Regions from separate parts of the Alteromonas sp. OM2203 genome, predicted to be linked through region 1. Evidence: predicted binding sites of a transcription regulator. Region 1 holds the regulator's gene; the other holds the start of a gene.

What was found. The regulator FNR, encoded in region 1, switches genes on or off when oxygen is low (the NO sensors DNR and NnrR bind a similar motif). The targets are predictions, from matches to a motif close to TTGATCTAGATCAA.
Region 2: the regulator FNR is predicted to act here: its motif matches at 3,394-3,407, upstream of ACM0P2_RS19160 (high-potential iron-sulfur protein).

Annotation. Positions count from the first base shown of each region.
Region 1 covers NZ_CP183209.1:2,394,151-2,402,214, reverse strand. Annotated here, with positions in the region: gene ACM0P2_RS10695 (LysE family translocator) at 1-55, shown strand, start outside; gene ACM0P2_RS10690 (stress protein) at 136-867, shown strand; gene ACM0P2_RS10685 (glucosaminidase domain-containing protein) at 860-1,651, shown strand; gene ACM0P2_RS10680 (DUF2987 domain-containing protein) at 1,648-2,295, shown strand; gene ACM0P2_RS10675 (patatin-like phospholipase family protein) at 2,313-3,338, opposite strand; gene ttcA (tRNA 2-thiocytidine(32) synthetase TtcA) at 3,339-4,292, opposite strand; gene uspE (universal stress protein UspE) at 4,366-5,295, opposite strand; gene fnr (fumarate/nitrate reduction transcriptional regulator Fnr) at 5,545-6,285, opposite strand; gene ACM0P2_RS10655 (sulfite exporter TauE/SafE family protein) at 6,332-6,991, opposite strand; gene ccoS (cbb3-type cytochrome oxidase assembly protein CcoS) at 6,978-7,208, opposite strand; gene ACM0P2_RS10645 (heavy metal translocating P-type ATPase) at 7,210-8,064, opposite strand, start outside.
Region 2 covers NZ_CP183209.1:4,369,629-4,377,692, reverse strand. Annotated here, with positions in the region: gene prmA (50S ribosomal protein L11 methyltransferase) at 1-114, opposite strand, end outside; gene ACM0P2_RS19170 (substrate-binding periplasmic protein) at 341-1,099, shown strand; gene ACM0P2_RS19165 (amidase) at 1,238-2,875, shown strand; gene ACM0P2_RS19160 (high-potential iron-sulfur protein) at 2,952-3,245, opposite strand; gene ACM0P2_RS19155 (flavin reductase family protein) at 3,457-4,086, opposite strand; gene ACM0P2_RS19150 (CPXCG motif-containing cysteine-rich protein) at 4,079-4,270, opposite strand; gene ACM0P2_RS19145 (exonuclease domain-containing protein) at 4,801-6,948, shown strand; gene ACM0P2_RS19140 (TIGR03643 family protein) at 7,055-7,318, shown strand; gene ACM0P2_RS19135 (hypothetical protein) at 7,401-7,841, opposite strand.

The DNA.
Region 1 (8,064 bases):
TCGCGCTATGGGCGTATTACTTGTCGGTTTAGCAGCAAAGCTGGTACTGGGTTAACTTTTGTTTAGCATACAGGCAGGCATTTGTTTACGCGAATTGATATAATCACGAAGATTTTCAGAAATTAAGAGAGTTGTGTGAAAGACGTAAACACTGACCGATTAAACAATACCTTAGCGAAACAGTATCACTTCGATATCAAGGGCTTATTGCGCCGCGCTGCTGGGTTAACGAAAGCAAATTTTTCTTCGCTATTACAAGGTAGCGTGGTGTTGTTTTTAACGTTCGTTATGTTGGGCGTATTTGCACAGCAATACATCACTATAAACGATGATGGAACTTACGTTTTTGAGCACCAGTCTATTATAGAAATTGTGGCTATTTGCATTGTTGCTCCGCTGTTAAGCGGTTTGTATATGATGGGCGTGTTCGTCGCGCGGGGCATCAAAACATCTGTTTTTACTGTTTTTCAGTTTTTTCCCCTCGTTTTGTTGTTAGCGTTAACGCAGTTAGTGAATAGCATTCTTGTTCAGTTAGGGATGATGCTACTTATTTTACCGGGCGTGTATTTTTACTTAGCCTCTTCGTTTTCGCTTATGTTAGTGGCCGATAGGAAGCTAACGCCTATAAGCGCTATCATTTTATCTTGTCGCGTGTTTAACGCTTACTGGTCGCAAATTGCGAGTGTCTTCGGTGTGTTCTTTCTACTGTTCGCGTCGGTGCCGCTCACCTTTGGTCTGTCTTTAATTTGGGTGTTACCTTTCTATTTTAGTATGATGGGATTGCTCTATCAGGAATTGATTGGCGAGCAAGGAGTGGGCACGGAAGCATCTGTAAATGATGTGAATGAGTCAAGCTTTGATGCATAAGCGAGAAACGTTTAAAATTGTCCTTATTACGTTAGGGGTTTTGGCGGTAATTGTTATTAACGCTATTATCTTTACAAAAGACGAGCCGGATATTCTTGATGTTCCGCAAACGGTAAAAGACAACAAGCCAGTGCCTGATTTCTCTGTCTATACGGATGTAAAAGAGAAAAAGGAGGCGTTCTTCAATTACTTAAGGCCTGAGGTAGAAAAGCAAAATGCTTATCTTCTGACGCTTAGACATTATGTGCAGACCCTTTACAGGAAAGCATTGGTAGACGAGCCACTTTCAAAAGATGATGTAGAAAGATTGGCGTGGCTTGAGGAAGAGTATCGCGTTAAGTCAACGCAGCCTCTCAAAGTAAAACTACCCGCCTTGCTGCAAAAAATAGACGTGTTACCCGTCGAATTGGTTTTAGTTCAAGCTGCGAATGAGTCGGCATGGGGAACAAGTCGCTTCGCAAGAAAAGGCTATAACTTCTTTGGTTTGTGGTGCTTTTCAAAAGGGTGTGGTTTTGTTCCAAATCGCAGGAATAACGGCGCTTCTCATGAAGTCGCTAAGTTCAATAACTTATCTAGAGCAACATATACCTATATGCGCAACCTAAATCGTCACGATGCTTATGCTGATTTAAGAGAAATACGCAGTAGATTGCGCGCAAACCAAATACCTATCACGGGAGTGGCGTTGGCCGAGGGGCTGATGAATTACTCTGAGCGCGGAGCTGCTTATGTTGAAGAGCTTCAAACCATGATCCGATTTAACGAGGAGTTTTTATCCGAATGATACGCGCGGCACTATTTTTAGCATCATCTTTTGTCATTGGTTTTAGCAGTACACAGGTTGTTGCTGAAACGATTGACGTTGAGTACAGCCGTTTCTATAGCCATGTAAAAAAATTAGATAATGAAGACACGCAAGCGCTCCAGTTTGCTTTCGGTTTTGTCCGAGTTGGCGAAGGACGTTTATGTGGAGTTAATGCGGCTTCTATCGTCACGGACAAAAAAACCATGGAGTTAGAGGTCAGCGACGAAGGACGTTTTACTGTTCCGACGGAGAGAGCACTCAAACTAGCTAACGCCTTAGTGAGAATTGACTTAGTCGAGCGAGCAAATGTGTGCGATATGTCGGTTCAACTTGAGACTAAGCCCGAATACCTGAAGCAGTATTACAAAAAAGAAGAGCTTACTTTTTTATATGAGCAGTATGAAGCCTTCTTTAATGAAATGGGAAGTTTCCTATCTTTTATGATGCCTTCAGTCAAAGGCCTTATGATTCAGTTTGATGATAAGAATCTAGACTTTATAACGCCTCAGGGTGTGCAAATAAATAATGGTGTTCTGCAGATTGAGCAAGATTGGATAGATGACGCAAAAGGTTTAACGTTGCCTCATGCGCCACTTCGTATTACCGCAATGGCATCAAGCTAAGTGTTGACGAGTTCTATCTACGTCAATAATTGATACCTAATTTGCTCGGCTAAACGCGCGATAGTCTCTTCGCCTTTCGCGCATAGCTCTTCGGCCCTGTGAAATTCCATGATGCCAACGTCAGTGAGCTGAGGTTCAATGAGGATGTCAGGCGGATCGCCTGCCAATCGAGAGCGAGTGACGCGGGCCTGGAGTATTTCAAGAGAACTGCTCATCACGCTCATAATACCTGGAGGATTTCGTTTATTTACCTTTGCTGGTACCTCAGTGAATTCCTCCTCAACTTTTTCAATGACTTCAGAAGCGACACCGTCTTCGCTTTCCACGTTATCAGTTGCGTTTACATCCAGTTCATCATTGTTGGTTTCAGGTGATTTTTCATCTTTGCTGTCTGGAGAAAACCACTGACGCAAAACATTTTGACTCTTAGTAAAGAAGTCCTCGGTTTTACGCTCATTCTCTTCGTGATCTTGTCTCAACTTTTCAAGACGAATAGGGCGAAAATCGGCATTAAGATTAACCGCAATCACAAAGTCTGCGCCTAACTGTCGACACAGGTTAACAGGTACCGGATTAACAACCGCACCATCAACTAACCACCTATCGCCGTGGGCCACGGGCGAAAAAAGGGCAGGGATTGCACATGAGGCTTGAATGGTATCGCCGATAGGGCCTGAATTAAATACCACTTCACGGCCGGTATAAAGATCGGTAGCGACGGTAGCAAACGGCTTTTGCATTGCCTCGTATGAAGATTCACAAAACTCATTTGCTAGCTTATCAAACACCTTTTGACCGCTTGCAATACCGCCGCGTCTTAGGCCAACACCCATCAAGGCAAGTACTTGCCAATCGCTAAGAGAGCATGCCCATTCTTTAAGCCCTTCCAGCTTGCCACTTGCGTAGGCGGCGCCAACATACGCACCTATAGAGCATCCTGCTACCACGTCAATTTTAACGCCTAACTTTTCTAAAGCTTGAATAATACCTATGTGCGTCCAACCCCTGGCAGCACCGGCACCTAACGCAAGTCCAATTTTCATTTATCTGGGTTCCATAATATTTACCACTTCAATAGTGTGCTCATCATCACTTAACGAGGATGTATTTTCAGTGGAAAAAGAAGGTTGATCAAAGCCTATGTCGCCATCTTCAACGGGGCCGTCTTGGGTTGTAATAGATTTAAAGTCGTGAAGATTGCTGTCTATTAAATGAGAGGGGGCCACATTTTGAAGTGCCCTAAACATCGATTCGATACGACCAGGAAACCTGCGATTCCAGTCTTGAAGCATAGCTTTAATGTTTTGACGCTGCAGGTTTTCTTGAGAGCCGCAAAGGTTACAAGGAATAATAGGAAACGCTGCTGCCTGAGAATATTTTTCAATATCTTTTTCAGTGCAGTATGCTAAAGGGCGAATAACGATGTGCTCGCCGTTATCGCTGACCAATTTAGGGGGCATAGATTTAAGTTTGCCACCATGAAACATGTTGAGGAAAAAGGTTTCTAGCATGTCATCACGGTGGTGACCTAGCGCAATTTTAGTTGCGCCAAGTTCTTTAGCCGTTCTATATAAAATGCCCCGACGTAATCGTGAGCACAGCGAACAGGTTGTTTTTCCCTCGGGAATTTTATCTTTTACAATTGAGTAAGTGTCTTCTTCAACGATTTTATACTCAACACCAATTTCGTCTAGATAAGCCGGCAGGATGTGCTCTGGAAAACCTGGCTGTTTTTGGTCAAGATTTACCGCAACGATATCGAAGTGAATAGGCGCAATCTTCTTTAAAAACATCAAAATATCGAGCATGGTGTAGCTGTCTTTCCCACCAGATAGACACACCATCACCTTGTCATTATTCTCAATCATGCCAAAGTCGGCAATGGCTTTACCCACGTTGCGACGAAGACGTTTTTGAAGTTTGTTGAAGTTGTACTTTTGCTTACTTTGTGCAGCGTTCAATGCAGATGGCTCAACGCTGCTTGTGCCTAAACTCATAATTCACTAGCTTGGTTTGTGATAAAGCAAGCATTATACAATAAAGCGCCTTTTTTAAACCATGGTTGTGTCGTTAATTTTGTACCTTAAGCGGTGGAACAAAGCCATCTGGCTTAATAGCCAAAACGTCACAGTTAAGTTCGTCGATCACATGCTCTGCTGTATTTCCGATAAGCGCGGCTGAAATGCCCACGCGGCCTACAGTTCCGATGATAACAAGTTCAGCGTCGATGGTTTTGGCTACGTGGGGAATAACTTTTTCGGGCAAACCTTCTTTTACAATGCATTTCTCTTCGGAAATGCCATATTGTTGAGCATGGCGACGCATTTCGGATTGATGGTGATTTTTAACCGCATCATGATAGGTATCGGGGTCGAACTCCGGAACTTCTATCGCAATGTTTAGTGGAGTAGAAGGATAGCTGTTGACTAAATTCACATTTCCTTTCAATAAGGCCGCATAATCGTTTGCAATAATTGTAAGCTTGTCATTAAGCGCAGCATGTTCGTCGTCTTCACTTCCTACGTTTACGGCTGCGATGATCTCACCACCTTCTGGCCAATCATGCTCTTTAACCAATAACACTGGGCGAGGGCACTTACGCATTAAATGCCAGTCTGTTGGTGTGAAAATGACAGAGGCTAAATCATCGTGGTTCTTTGTCGCTTTTACCACTAGATCAATTTGGTTGTTAAGCGTGTAGTAAATAATTGACTCAAAAGCACGGTTGTTCCACTCAACTACAATATCGGTATCAGCAAAGCCTTGTTTCCTAAGTTGCTCAGAAAGCCACTTGCCTTGCTCTTTAGTTACTGCATCGCGCATGGCTTCGCGCTCATCTGGGCTTAGCATGGTGGTCATATCATAAGATAGATCGTAGACCACCATCATTGCGGTCACTGTTGCACCTGTTTTCGACGCGAGTTCATAGGCTCGACTTAAAGCAGGTTGGTTGTCCCGTTCAGCATCTACCACGGCAAGAATTCGTTTATATTCAATCATAACACCCTCCAGTAAGCACACAGCTTGATGTGACGATAAATAAAGCTATTTTTCTAGTCCATCTTCACTAACTATAAACGACATTTGAAAAAACGTGTTGTTTTGGGTCAAGAATTTTACAACTCTCTCAGGCATTTCTCTTAGGCATTTTTAGTGTGGCGATTTATGGGTGCTTGGGACAATAAAAAATAAAGGTAATAAAAAACGCGCTTTGCGCGCGTTCTTAAACAATTTAAACGAAGAGACAACCTAGCCGCTACATACAACACTTGGTCCGTTAAGGGCAGACAGTTTATTTTCTAACAGTGCAAAATCTAGAATGGTAATGAGTTTGCCATCTACCTTTATAATGTTTTCTTTTTGGAAACGACTTAACAGGCGGCTTATGGTTTCTATCGTTAAACCGAGGTAATTGCCAATCTCATTTCGTGTCATCGTTAAATGAAACTCACGATGAGAAAAGCCTCGCTCCTCAAATCTTTGCGATAGGTGGGAGATAAAATAGAGTAAGCGTTCTTCTGCTGTTCGTTTATTGAGAAGCATGATCATGTCGTGATCCTGCTTTATCTCTGCACTCATGAAGCTCATTATCTGATGGCGCAGTTTCGGAAACTGAACCGACATTTCATCTAACATTTCATAGGGAAGTTCACAGACCATCGCTGTTTCTAATGCAGAAGTGTAGCTCTGGTGCTTATTTTCGCGCAGCGCATCGAAGCCGATAATGTCGCCGGGAAAATGAAAACCTGTAATTTGCTCCTCACCTTCAGAGTTGGTAACGAACGACTTGAAAGAACCGGTTCTTACGGCAAAGAGCGAACGAAATGTATCGCCAGTTTGAATAAGCGTATCGCCTTTATGCAGCGGTTTTTTACGCTCAATGATGTCGTCTAAAGACTCAATTTCTGTCTTGTTTAATGCAACAGGCAGACAGAGATGGCTGAAACTACAGTTCTGACAGTGGATTGAAAATTGGCTTCCTTTGCTCATAAAACCTGCTCTTTATAATTTATACACGACAATAATACCTATTTTTTTATAGGATTGCGCCCTGAATAAGATAAATAGCATAGATAGCCATTATACTTGCAATAAGTTGCCTTACGCCGCTTTGCTGAAAAGTACTCACTAGATATTGACTACCTGCGCTGGCGGCAAGCAGGGTGGGTAAGGTTCCCAACCCAAAGAAAAACATAATACCCGCGCCTTGTAACGCGTTGCCTGCGGCCAATGACCAGGTTAGGGTTGAATACACAAGCCCGCAGGGTAACCAACCCCAAATAAAGCCATAAGGTATTGCGCTAAATGGGGTTTTGAACGGTAAAAACCGCTTAGAGAGAGGCTGAAGTTTGGAAAATAGACCTTTACCTGCGCTTTCCAAAAGGGTTAGGCCTGTCCACCATTTCCCTAAATAACAAGCGAGTAAAAGCAACATAACACCGCTAAAAAGAGATAGGACATAGCTGGCAAGGGGAACGAAATCTGACGCAATTTTTCCTAATGCGCCAGTGATTGCACCGGCAATCGTATAGCTGGCAATCCGGCCCATGTTGTAAGCGAGTGTATAGGGTACAGCGGATGAGCCTTTTGGCGAGACCATTCTGAGCGCCGCAACGATCCCTCCACACATTCCCACACAATGAACACCGCCCGCCAAGCCGATAAGAAAAGCAGAGAAGTAGTTAATCCCGTCCATTATCTTCTTTGTTCTTGATTGCCTTGCTCTCTTGAAGCTGCTTGCGCTGTTCTGCTAATTTTTTTTCTTCAGGTGACAAATCATCATCGAAAAGAATGCTGTAGCCTTGTCGGTCTAAATCCTCAAACTGATTGGTCTTTACCGCCCAAAAGAAAATTACAATAGCGACAGCAACAATAATGATGGCGATTGGAATTAATACGTAAATAATGCTCATGCTATTTGCTCAAAAGTCGCGTTGAGTTTGTAACGACAATAATACTGCTTAACGACATACCTACAACAGCCATCCACGGCGAAAGTAGCCCAGACACGGCGAAGGGCAGAATCAAAACGTTGTATCCTACAGACCAGCCTATGTTCTGTCTTATTTTCTTCTTCACTTGGTGAGAAGTGCTTATAAGCGTTGGAACAGATAAAAGTTGATCGCCAAGCAAAATAACATCTGCTGCTGTCTTAGCAACATCGGTAGCATTGCCAACCGCTATTGCCACGTCTGCACTGGCAAGAACAGGTGCATCGTTGATACCGTCCCCCATCATCATTACTTTGGCTCCCGCTTGCTGCATAGCTTGAACAGCTTCGTATTTAAGTTCTGGTGTAAGCCCACCTTTGGCTGTTTCGATTGGCAATGACGCAGTTAGTGAGTCCACGTTTTTTTGTGTATCGCCGCTTAAGACTGTAAGCCTATGGCTTTTTGCCAAGATATCGAGGGTTTCTTGCGTATCAGCACGAAGCGTATCTCGCACTTCAAACGCTGCCATAATACGGCCTTTAACAGTGAGATAGACGTTAGCTGAAGGGTAGTCTTCAATGAATTCTTGCTGTGACTCGTGAACGCAAAACGCAGCAGAGCCCATTGAAAACATGGTGTCATTGATTTCGCCACATATTCCGCCTCCGGGCGCTACAGTAAAATTGACTACCTTATAAACGGTGTAATCGGATGCGCTATCATCGCCAAGGGTATTATTCTCTGTGAATGCTTTCGCTATGGGATGCTCAGAGCGCGACTCGAGCGCGCGTGCGATAGAGAGTGCCGTGTCACTATCTACGCCGTCAGCATACCAAGC
Region 2 (8,064 bases), 2.0 Mb from region 1:
AGTATCTTTCGCATCAACGTATGTGACGGCCTGAGAGCCGTTAGCGGTAAGCATATCGCCAATAGATTCAGCGTGTTCAGAAGGTGTGTCGATTCGAAGTTGTAGCCAAGCCATATTTATCATTCGTTGTGGTCTTTGTACGTATTGTACCTTTCGTTGGCGTGAAACAAAATGAAGACAAACGAAAAGCCACAGTATTAAACCTTGTGAGTTTGACTGTTAACGTCTTACTTTAATATAAAAAAGCAATTAAAATATTAACCTTTTGTCGACTGGTGCGATTTAGAGAAACGCTTATAGTAGGCGGTGGTTGTTTGTTTTTTAATCTAACAGAGGCCTTATGCGCTTTTTTTCCCTTGTTTTGAGCTTTTTGTTGGTACCTTTTTCAGTTTCATCTGAGGAAATTGACGTTGTAGTAGGGTGGAATAAGCCACCTTATGTTATTTCACAAGAAAATTCTGGTTTTGAAGTGGATGTGGCGCGCGCTATTTTGGCAGATATGGGGCATGATTTGTCGCCTATTTACGTGCCATTTGGGCGAACAGCAAGATTACTAGAAGATAACTTGATTGACCTTGGTTTGACGCAAAATTCAGCTCACGTCCTTGATCCAGCTATCTTGTCGGACCCTTATGTTGTCTATCAAAACGTTGCGGTGACTCGCGCTGAAAGTAAGTTTGAAATTAATAGTATTGAAGATTTACGTGGCAAAAGCATTATTGCGTTTCAAACGGCTGATGTGGTGCTAGGTGAAGCATTCCGCCAAATCGTTGCGGACCAGGCCACATATATGGAGATGGCAAGGCAAGATAGACAGGTTGATATGTTGATGCTCGGCCATGTAGATGTGGTTATACTCGACAGGAATATTTTCAACTATTTTAAGTCAAATAATACGGCTTACTCGGGCGATGAAATTGTCTTCCATGAGCTATTCCCTATTTCGCCATACAGTGCAGCTATTCCCGACCCTGAATTAAGAGTGACGTTTAATAATAAGCTTCGCACGTTTATTGAAAATGGGCGTTATCAGCAGCTGCTAGATAAATACAAACTCGAGAGTCTCCTTCACCTGCTGCCACATGCAACAACACCATAAATACAGATTTTAATGTATAGACAGTGAACTATTTCTGATACAAGGTATATGAAACTATCAGTACTTTGACGTCTGAAACTTGCCGCTTTTATAAAGCGGTAATGCTAGACACTGGAATTATCTGTTAAGGAAAGATTTATGTTGAAGCAGTGGTCTTTTTTATTGGTCACGGTGGTTGTTTGCTCGGCCTGTGTCTCTCATTCAACCCCTTCGGAAGCACAACAAGAAAATACGCTTGAGCGTTACTTGGACATGCCTGCTTACCAGCAAGCCCAAGCGATTGCCAACGGAGAGATTACATCGGCGGCGCTGGTTAAAGGCTATTTATCACGTGTTGAAAAGCTAGACAATCAAGTAAACAGCGTTCTTGCGTTAAACCCAAATATATTAAACGAAGCACAGGCAGTCGATAGACAAATAGCCAATAAGCAAGCGCTCGGCCCTTTAGCCGGTATCCCTGTATTGTTAAAAGATAATATTGAAAGTGATGAAATGCCTACAACAGCAGGTTCGATGGCGCTTCTTAACAATAATACAGGTCGCAATGCGCCCATTGTGGCGAAGCTAAAAGCTGCTGGAGCCATTGTCCTAGGTAAAACTAACTTGTCTGAGTGGGCCAACTTTCGTTCAGAGTCTTCAATCAGCGGATGGAGCGCCGTCGGTGGGCTTACTCGCAATCCTCATATACTAGCGCGAAGCGCGTGTGGCTCGTCGTCAGGCTCAGGCGCAGCAATGTCACTTCGTTTGGCATCGCTCGCTGTAGGAACTGAAACTAACGGTTCAATTATCTGCCCAGCTTCGATAAACGGTGTGGTTGGCTTTAAGCCTACGGTAGGCCTTCTGTCTCGAACGCATATTGTGCCGATTTCGTTTAGCCAAGATACGGCAGGGCCAATGACAGCGAATGTGCACGATGCATGGTTGATGACCGCAATCATGGCGGGTGTTGATGAAGAAGATAACGCAACAAAAGATGCCCAATCCCATGTTCCAAAGCTACCTTCCGCCTCAATGCTCGCAACAGACTTAAAAGGTAAGAGAATAGGCGTGGTAAGGTACAGACAAGGAGATAATCCACACGTCCTCGCCGTTTACGAAAAAGCGTTAGCGCAGCTTAAAGCATCGGGAGCAACCTTGGTGGATATCAGTGACTTTTCTCAGCCGGATTCTTTCTGGGCCGATTCTTACAATGTCTTACTTAGTGAATTCCATCACAGCATCAACGACTATTTAGCTGGCTCTCCGGCAGAGCTACCTGCAAGGAACCTTGATGAACTTATTGCGTTCAATAAGAAAACCGAGCGAGAGCTATCACTCTTTGATCAGAACATTTTTGAAAAGTCTTTGGCTTCAGCGACAATTGAAAGCGACGAATACAAAAAAGCACTTAGCCTTATTAAAGATACTGCGGGCAAAAATGGCATTGATGCACTGATGGCAAAGCATAACGTTGAGGTACTCGTGGCACCATCAAATAGCCCATCCTTTCTTATAGATGGCGTATATGGAGACCACTCTCCGGTAGGCTTTATTGGTATTGGGTATTTAGCGGCAATAGCTGGCTATCCTCATCTGACGGTACCGGCTGGGCAAGTGAAAGACCTTCCTGTTGGCATCAGCTTTATTGGGGGTAAGTGGCAAGATGAAGAAGTGCTTGAAGTCGGGCGTATATTTGAAGCTAAACATGGCTTTTATATCAAGCCGGGATTGCTGCCCACACGCTTTGACAACCCAAAGTTCAAGGGAATTGAAAAAGGACTAGATGCCGCGCTATAACAGGCTCAACAAAAAAGCCCTCGATTTCAAATCAAGGGCTTTAACTTTCTCAAAACGCTCGTTGCGAAATACAACATTAACCAGGCTTTTTAACCCAAGCGCTACACCAGCCGTCAGCATTAACCAGTTTGTTAGGGAAAATGTTACAAGGGCGGTATTGCTCGCCATCGGCGCCCTGCACGTACATGCAGTTAGCACATTTTGCACCTTCAACCGTTGAAGACGGTGTGTAGTTTAATGCTTTTGCTGTTGGGTCGTCGGCGCTAAGCTGCTCTTGAGCTTGTGCACGTAACGCAACTCCGCCTAGCGTAAGACCGATAACTGTAGAGCCCGATAGCTTTAAGAAGTCACGGCGATTTACAGATTTCATAACATTCTCCTTAAGAGATAGAAACGATAATGATTCTTTTTTATTCAGTGCCTTAAACGCAAAAACCTGCCCCAAGAGGCAGGTTTTGTTTCATATCTAGATACTATCTCTTTTTGAAAAAAGATCGACTGAATTTTCGAATTTTCGCTTGATCCAGATTAAATAAACTTCACAGTACCATGTCTGTCAGACACACAATGACACTGTAGGTTCACTTTTTTGTTAGTGCAACATCTGGCTTAGCGTATGAGAACTGCGCTATTCGCTTTGTACTGTGATAGCTGTCTAAACCTGAAATACAAGCCGTCTTCGCTTGCTCAATGTCGACATACCCATCTTCATCAACAATGTCTTCTGGCATATAAAGTTCTTGAATCTCGCCAATTACCATTTCAGTCTCATTTAGTAAGGTAAAGTGCTGAGCAACCTTGAGCCCCATTTTAATATCGCTTTCTGCCACATAAGGGGCACTAAATGATCCGCTGAATTGCGGCGTTAAGCCTACGGCATCAAATTCGCTTTCATCTGGTGCATAGCGCGCTGATGTTTGATGCGCCTTGTCTACCCAATCGGTGGAAACGTGATTCAATGTGTAGAACCCTTGCTGTTTGATATTACCAAGGGTATCGCGCGTCACAGTATGTGGGCGCATGATCATACCAATTAGTGGAGGATTTGCACCCACATGGACAATAGAACTAACGATTGCAAGATTGTTTGTCTTGCCGTCGGTCGTACCCACTAAAGTGGCAGATTTAAACCCTGATAGGCTGTTGATTAAATTAGCGCGATATCGCTGTGCAAGGGCGTCAATATCGGCCCGAGTAAATTGTTTAGTCATTCTCTCTTTCAGCCTCAATCTGTATGTCGTCACCATGTTGATAGGTCGTCAGTTCAATAGGTTGGCAGCACACTTGGCAATCAAGTACCTGAACTTGCCCTACATCATTGACTTCATCTATCTCTACGTCGTTCGGTGCCATACAGTATGGGCATGAAAAGTCCATAGAACGGGTTAAGCTCATAAAAGTTCGCCTTCGTAATCACAATTGCTGTTTGTTACGTAATGTAAAGAAGACTGGATTTACCCATTGTTGAAAGAAGCAAAAGCTAAGAGACAAGATTTGGTTGGGCCAAAATAAACAGACATAAAGGTTGAGAAGTGACAAATAAAGTAGGCGAATGCCCTTGCTGCAAAAGAGACACACGCCTTACGTTTCATCATTTGATCCCACGAAAAATGCACCGTCGTAACTTCTTTAAAAAGCATTTCACCAAATCAGAATTGCAAACCGGTATTTATATTTGTAGGCAATGTCATAGTGGCATCCATCGATTTTATGATGAGATGACGTTAGCTAAACACTTTTATACTTTGCCGCTTTTGCTTGAAGACGAGCAGCTAGCCACGTTTTTTCGTTGGGTCGCGAAGCAGAGAGTACGAGTTTAAAGTGCGGATGGGAGAAGCAGAACCTTGTGTAGGCGCTGTATTTAATTTGATTAAATGGGCTGTATAAATATACACTATCAAAGATTTTACAGCCAAAGATGCACCATGCGAAAAGATTTACCGCCCCGTTATTATCTAACACACTTTCACGAATTCCTTGGGTTCTTCGAGGGAGCGAACCGTGCGCTGTTAAGCGATGAAGCTACTGATTTTATAGAACGCTTCAGGGCATTGGATGACGACAAGCAATGCATTGTGGTGAGAGCTGCCAATCGCAAGTACGCGGTAATAGATAGAAGTCAGTTTAATTACAGCGAAGTTAGCACGCCGCAGGAGCAGATAGACTGGTTAAAGGTAAATGGTTGGTTTGGTGACCTGTCTCATGCTTCGTTAAATGATATTGCGGGTGTATTAACAAAAGACGCACTGCTTGCGTTACTCGCCGAGTATGGCAGTACACAGGGTCTTTCTTCATTGACCAAACCAAAGTTGGTCACAAGACTGAAAGAGCACATTTCAACCCACGGTTGGCCTGAGCAGTTATCACTTGAAAATTATTTAGTGTGTCTCTTTGATAGTGCGCTTCGTTTTCTACTTTTTATATATTTCGGCAACACAAAAAGCCGCCTGAATCAATTTTCTATGCGCGATCTTGGCGTAATGAGAACGCGCTCTGATTCTGTTACCGACACGGCCCGTTTTGATACCAAGGAAGACGCTCTAGCAGCATGGTTCTACGCTAACCACTACAGTCAGTTGGCGTCTTATAACGATGATATGCTTCTTGCAACCGCAGAGGCAGACTTTCCAGAAACAGAAGGCGTATCGGCAAGTTTTTATCGCGATCAATGTCTTTATGCGCTTGGACTCAAACTATTGGGAATAGACCGCCAAAAAGGGTTAGCTGTTCTGCAACAAGCACAAAGCGACAAAGCAAAGGAAAAGTGGTTAAGGGAAAGTTACAAAGACGGTAACCAGGATGGCGTAAAGCAGGTGCTTGAAGACATCATAGATAATCCCCAGTCGGATACACTGCTGGCTTTTGCTGAAGATTTTTATGCTCGCAAATATCATAAAAAGCGCACCAGTACGGTGACTGACATGCTCAGAAACGCAAGCCGAACGCTTGATATTGATGTGAGTCAAAATCAGCAGGTAGAGCGAGGTGTTTTAGCCCACTACGCAAGGCAAGGAATTGAGGGCTGGCGCACAGAGAATCGGTTGTGGCGTAGTCTGTTTGGCCTTACGTTCTGGAAGCAGCTTTACGAAGAGGATACGTTGGTTACTGAATTTGATCGCAGGCCACTTTCGCTAAAGCAAAACAACTTTTATGCAAAGTTTGAACTTAGTATTGAAGACCTACTGCGCAAGCTCGATACTAAAGAAAAGTTGCGATTCCACCTTCATAAAATGGCGACCCAGCATTATGGCAAAGTAAACAGTTTGTTTATGTGGTCAAGCTATTTGCTAACGCCGATTGAAGCACTAATAAAGCATGGTTCACTTGAGGTAATTTACACCTTACTACGAATGATGTGTAAAGACTTCGCCAACCTGAGGGACGGATTCCCCGACATTATGGTGTTTGATAACACCCTTCGCTTTGAAGAGATAAAGGCCCCTGGCGATCAACTTCGACGTAACCAACTTGTGTCTATCCAGCGTTTGCAGCAAGCGGGGTTTGATGTAGCCGTTACGACTGTTAATTGGATACGGGATCCTGAACAACCTTATGTTGTCGTAGACATCGAAACAACAGGTGGCAATAACAGTTACAACCGCATTACGGAAATAGGTATGGTGAAGCTTGTGGCTGGACAGGAGGTAGACAGGTTTCAAACCCTTCTTAATCCTCAGCGCCGTATCCCCAGCAATATTACCAAGCTTACCGGTATTTCAGACGACATGGTGGCCGACGCGCCGCTGTTTTCTGAAGTCGCGGATCATATCGCAAGTTTTACTCAGGATGCCGTGTTTGTTGCACATAACGTTAACTTTGATTATGGATTCATTAAACAAGAGTTTGCTCGATTAGAACAATCGTTTAGAAGACCTAAAATGTGTACTGTGCGCGAGATGCGTCGAACTTACCCTGGCCTACCGTCCTATTCGCTAGCCAACTTGACCAAACATTTCCATATCGAAATGGAGCGGCATCACCGGGCACTGAGTGATGCCGTAGCAGCAGCAGAGCTTTTAAAGCTAGCGTTTGAAAAAGAGGATGAGGCTATTATTGCTAACGTTAGCGAGTAATTTAGCGAGTAAGTTAGCAACACGGAATTTATGGTTTTTACTGAACGAAATCGTTCCCTATAGAGTAAATATTGAAGTTAAAAAAGTACTTATTGAGATGTTTGAGATGGCACTTACTGAAGAGCAAGAATCACGAGTCATAGAAATGGCATGGGAAGACCGCACCCCATTTGAAGCTATTGAGCGTTTGTTTGGACTACCCGAGAAAGACGTAATAAAGCTCATGCGTAAAAACCTTAAACAAAAAACCTTCAAAAACTGGCGTGAGAGAGTATCGGGTAGGAAGACAAAGCATGCGAGCTTGCGACCAGAAGGCGTGGATAGAGGTTACTGCCCTTCTCAGTACAAATATAAAGGTGCTAACAAGTAAATATCAACAATCATATCGTCACCCACCGCTCGGGTCATGGTGGGCTGAGCGGCAATCAGCGCATGTAATTAAGGCTCTTGGGTCACTTCTTAGGCGGTGATATTGCAGAAATTGGCAAGAGAAAAGCAGTGAGCTGTTGTCGCAATGGCGTTGGAAATACGAAGGTGTTGTCTGATAACAAAATGCTTTTAGCGTGGTGGACTTGGCGAAGGAGATTTGAATAGGTGTCGTTGTTATTTTGAATGTCCTCCACTTTTGTCATCATAAGTTCAATAAACTCTCCAGGCGTTAAGTTATCTTGTTTCTTTATCTCAAGGGCTAACGCTTTTACGACATACGTTTCCCATTCTTTTCGGTAGCTCTCATTTAACCGTTCGGGGTAAAGAGCTAAGTCGGCTATGTCTTGAGCGAGGTCGACAATGTCGAGTGGATCATCAAATAACACTCTAAACGCGAGGAGCGTTTCATCTGAAAGACGAGAAATTGGTAGTTGTTCTTTAAATTGGGCGTAACGACTAGACACAAACACACCTTGATATTTCTTCAGGGCAAATAATGAGTACATCGATAAGAAAGAATAAGCTCTCTTATTGGTCTAAAGTCTAATAAATCTGCCGAGGACTTTAAAGCGTCTGAAATTAAAAATAAGTAATTAAGCATAACTGAACTCCTAGCAGTCTACCCCCGTAATCTATTATGCACTGTTAAAGTGTGTACGCGTTCTTGCTGTTTGGCCCATCGTTTGA